Regions from separate parts of the Brevibacterium sp. Lmc1 genome, predicted to be linked through region 2. Evidence: predicted binding sites of a transcription regulator. Region 2 holds the regulator's gene; the other holds the start of a gene.

Region 1 (2,461 bases), 810 kb from region 2:
CAAAGAGACGAACGAATGGACCAATGCGAACACCGTGGGTCAGGCTCTGGCCGACCTCGGTGTCGACGCGAAGGGCGCCGACCTCAACGCGAAGGCCAGCCAGCGTCTGAAGGACGAAGGCAATGACATTGAGGTGACCACGTCGAAGGACCTCACCGTCGTCGCCGACGGCAAGGACCATAAGGTCTCGGCCGCTGTGGGCACCGCCAAGGAAGCCCTCAAGGACACGGGCGTCAAGCTCGACAAGGACGACTTCCTGTCCGTGCCGATGTCCGCCGAGGTCTCCGACGGCCAGGTGCTGACCGTCAACCGCGTGAAGAACGACACCGTCAAGGACAAGCAGGCCATCAAGGCCAAGGTCGAGACCAAGAAGTCCGATTCCCTCTACGAGGGTGAGACCAAGGTCGAGACCGAAGGCAAGGACGGCGAGAAGCAGGTCACCTACAAGGTCAAGACGATCAACGGCGAAGAGGTCAAGAAGGAGAAGAAGGACGAGAAGGTCCTCTCCGAACCCAAGACCAAGGTCGTCATCCAGGGCACCAAGAAGAAGGAAAAGCCGGCTGACACCGGCGGTTCCGACTCGGGTGACTCCGGCGATTCCGGTTCGGGCGACTCCGGTGACTCCGGTGGCTCGAGCACCGGCGGCGGCTCCGGTGGCGGCGGTTCCATGTCCACCGCCGAGATCAAGGCGATGCTCGGCGGACCCGGTTCCAAGTGGTACTCGGTCGTCGAGTGCGAATCGAACTTCGATCCGAAGGCTTCGAACGGCACCCACTTCGGTCTGTTCCAGTTCCTGCCCTCGACCTGGCAGGCCATGGGCGGCAGCGGCAATCCGTCGGATGCCAGCCCGCAGGAGCAGTTCCAGCGCGCCAAGAAGCTCCAGGCTGAAGCCGGCTGGGGACAGTGGGCCTGCGCCTGATCTGAGATCAGGTTCGCAGTAACCGACTGAGCGCCTGTACAGGCCATGAACTCTGGCCGTCATTGACAACAGATATCGACAACTGAGCTGAGGCGGTCAGCAAGGAGCGTGGGCCCCGAGGAGAGATCCTCGGGGCCCACGCTTTTCGGTGCCCCGCTGCCCCGGCTTCCGGGGCCCAATCTGAACTTTCGCCCAGAGCATGACGAATTGCTGGCACTCAAGTTGACCGAGTGCTAAGAGCGTTCTAGAGTCAGAATTAGCACTAGCACTCATTGAGTGCCAGTTTCATGAGACGGTCGAATCGCTCGGCACCCGCGACGACGAGAGGTTCATGGCATAAGCCGCCGTCTGACTCGATGAAATAGAACCCAGCGAAGGGAGAGGGCCCGATATGTCGGTCTCCATCAAGCCACTCGAAGATCGGATTGTCATCCGTCAGGTCGAAGCAGAACAGACTACCGCCAGTGGTCTGGTCATTCCCGAAACCGCCAAGGAAAAGCCTCAGGAAGGCGAAGTTGTCGCAGTGGGCCCGGGCCGTGTTGCTGACAACGGTAACCGCGTGCCGGTCGACGTCGCCGTCGGCGACAAGGTCATCTACTCCAAGTACGGAGGCACCGAAGTCAAGTACGCAGGCGAAGAGTTCCTCGTGCTCTCGGCTCGCGACGTGCTCGCCGTCATCGGCTGAATCCCCTGAACAACTACTTCACTGACAGGAGGACGAATGCCTAAATCATTGGAATTCAACGACGAAGCCCGTCGTGCACTCGAAAAGGGTGTCAACACCCTGGCCGACACCGTCAAGGTGACGCTGGGACCCAAGGGCCGCAACGTCGTGCTCGACAAGAAGTGGGGCGCTCCCACCATCACGAACGATGGTGTGACCATCGCCCGTGAGGTCGAGGTCGACGATCCTTACGAGAACCTCGGCGCACAGCTGGCCAAGGAAGTCGCCACCAAGACCAACGACATCGCCGGTGACGGAACCACCACCGCGACCGTTCTCGCTCAGGCCTTCGTCAACGAAGGACTGCGCAACGTTGCCGCAGGTGCCGCACCCGGACAGCTCAAGCGCGGCATCGAGACCGCCGTCGAGGCCGTCTCGCAGCAGCTGGGCACGATCGCCCGCGACGTCGCCGACTCCTCGGAGATCGCACACGTCGCCGGTCTGTCGGCTCAGTCGCCTGAGATCGGCAAGCTCATCGCCGATGCCTTCGACAAGGTGGGCAAGGACGGCGTCATCACGATCGACGAGTCGCAGGCCGCGTCCGTCGAACTCGAGATCACCGAAGGAATGCAGTTCGACAAGGGCTTCCTGTCGCCGCACTTCGTGACCGATGCCGATCGCCAGGAGGCTGTGCTCTCCGACGCTCTCATCCTCATCAACCAGGGCAAGATCTCCAACATCCAGGAGCTCCTGCCCGTCCTCGAGAAGGTGCAGCAGGCAGGCAAGCCGCTGTTCATCATCGCCGAGGACATCGAGGGTGAAGCTCTGTCGACCCTGGTCGTCAACAAGCTGCGCGGAATCATCAACGTCGCCGCCGT
Region 2 (2,461 bases):
CCAGATATCGACGTACGGGTGACCGATGATGTGGACGACATCGCGGTAGCGCGGATCGGCACGGACCGCCTCGGCGATCTTCGATTCCTTCGTCCCATTAACCAGATGGTCGGCGAGGACACCGACTCGATGGTCCCGATCCGGACCGAAGGCCTCGAGCTTGTCGGTGACATCATCGAGACCGCCCAAGGGTTCGACGACGACGCCTTCGATGCGCAGATCATCGCCCCAGATCTTCTCGACGAGTTCGGCGTCGTGCTTGCCCTCGACCCAGATCCGCGACCCACGAGCCACCCGAGCCTTCGCGCCGACCACGGCGCGAGACCCCGACGCCGTCCGTCCGGGCTGCTGCGCCTTCTTCTTCGGCAGCTGCACATCGACGGGCCGGCCCTCGAGGAGGAAGCCCGGTCCCAGGGGAAAGGCACGCACCTTGCCGACGCGATCTTCGAGCTTGACGACGACACCGGCCGTGGTCTTCTCCGCGCCGACGACAGCACCGACATAGCCGCTCATCGCATCCTCGAGAACCATGCCCAGGCCGAGCTCGACCTGGCGGGACTTCTTCGGACGGTGCGACGACGGGGAGGAACCGGAGAGCACATCGGGACCATATCGATCAAAAGCATTCACGGGCACCCACCATAATCAAGGACGGTCCCGCAGGCGTGCAGACCCGCAGGCCACCCCTGAAATGAATTCCGGGAACGAGAGGCGTAGAATTGGCACTCAGACTCACAGAGTGCCAAGCGCAGGCACGGGACCGCGATGGATCGGCGAGACGGAGAGGAGATCCGCGATGAACGACAGCAGACGTGCACAGGTGCTGCGCGCCATCGTCGAGGACTTCGTCGCCACCAACGAACCCGTGGGATCGAAGGCGATCGTCCAGCGCCACACCCTCGGCGTCTCTCCCGCCACGATCCGCAACGATATGGCCGCGCTCGAACAAGAGGGCTATATCGCCCAGCCCCACACCTCTGCCGGACGGATCCCCACCGACCTCGGCTACCGGATGTTCGTCGACCGGATCGACGAGTTCAAACCGCTGACCACCGCCGAGCGGCGCGCGATCTTTCAGCTCATCGACGGCGACGTCGATCTCGACGAGATGCTCGACCGCACCGTCCGCGTCCTCTCCGGCCTCACCCGACAGGTCGCGCTCATCCAATACCCGACGGTGTCGCGGGCGCGCATCAAGCACATCGAGATCGTCGGTCTCGGACCCGGCCGGATCCTCGTCGTCCTCATCACCGATGCCGGCCAGGTCGAGCAGAAGACCGTGATCACCCCGAGCCCGCTCGACGAAGACGCCGTCCGCGGACTGCGCGATCAGATCAACGCCGAATTCGCCGGACGCACACTCGCGCAGGTCTTCGGATCGGCCCCCGCCGCCGAGGCGACCGCCACCGAATCGAGTGAGCCGACCGCTCGTGACGACTCCGGGCTCAAACAGGTCAGAGCCGCCGTCGTCGACCTCGTGGCCGCGACGCGTGAAGAGCGCATCATCATGGCCGGCACCGCGAACCTCGCCCGCTCCGGAAGCGAATTCGGAGAGAAGATGGCCCCGATCCTCGAAGCCTTCGAAGAACAGGTCGTCCTGCTCAGGCTGCTCACCTCGATGGCAGAAGACCACGAGGAGATCAGCGTGCGCATCGGGCGTGAGAATACTCACGAATCATTCAGCTCGACTTCCGTCGTCGCCGCCGAATATGGTCATGACGCGGGTTCCTCGGCCAGACTGGCAGTGCTCGGCCCGACCCGAATGGACTATCCGACGACGATCTCGGCAGTCCGTGCCGTCGCCAAATACGTGTCCTCGATCCTCGATCGAGGGTAGGTCCCTTGACATCGACCAGGGGCACCCGCAGGCGGGCAGCGCATCACCGGTGAGCACCGCGCAAGGACGCAGCCACCACCACGAACAGAGAAGACCACTACGTCAGGGAGAGAGAAGTTTCTGTGGCCGATCACTATGAAACACTCGGAGTGTCCAAAGATGCTTCCGCGGCTGAGATCAAGTCGTCGTACCGGAAGCTGGCACGCAAGTACCACCCGGACGTCAATCCCGGTCACGAGGACGAATTCAAGGCCATCTCACTGGCCTACGATGTGCTCTCCGACCCGGAGAAGCGCCGCAACTACGATATGGGCGGCGGCGAGAACGGTCAGGGCTTCCCGGCCGGCGGCGGATTCGGCGGATTCGGCGACATCTTCGAGACCTTCTTCGGCGGCGGCGGCGGTCAGGCCGGGGGTCCGATCCCGCGCACCCAGCGCGGCAAGGATGCCCTCGTCGGAGTCAATATCGACCTGAAGACCGCGGCCTTCGGCGGCACCGTCGACCTCGATGTCACCACTGCAGTCGTCTGCGACACCTGTTCGGGCGCCGGCACGCAGGAAGGCACGAAGATCGAGACCTGCTCGCTGTGCCACGGAGCCGGCAGCGTCCAGCGCATGACCCGGA

The links. Region 2 encodes HrcA, which represses chaperone genes, less so after heat shock. Its sites were predicted from a motif close to TTNGCACTCGNNNNNNNCGAGTGCNAA; they were not measured.
Region 1: a site for HrcA is predicted at 1,130-1,156, ahead of groES (co-chaperone GroES). Genes of this name have one in related genera too.

What each region holds. Positions count from the first base shown of each region.
Region 1 covers NZ_CM172803.1:3,141,279-3,143,739, reverse strand. Annotated here, with positions in the region: gene AC239G_RS14065 (ubiquitin-like domain-containing protein) at 1-919, shown strand, start outside; gene groES (co-chaperone GroES) at 1,311-1,604, shown strand; gene groL (chaperonin GroEL) at 1,641-2,461, shown strand, end outside.
Region 2 covers NZ_CM172803.1:2,330,496-2,332,956, reverse strand. Annotated here, with positions in the region: gene AC239G_RS10505 (DUF3097 family protein) at 1-636, opposite strand, end outside; gene hrcA (heat-inducible transcriptional repressor HrcA) at 797-1,837, shown strand; gene dnaJ (molecular chaperone DnaJ) at 1,960-2,461, shown strand, end outside.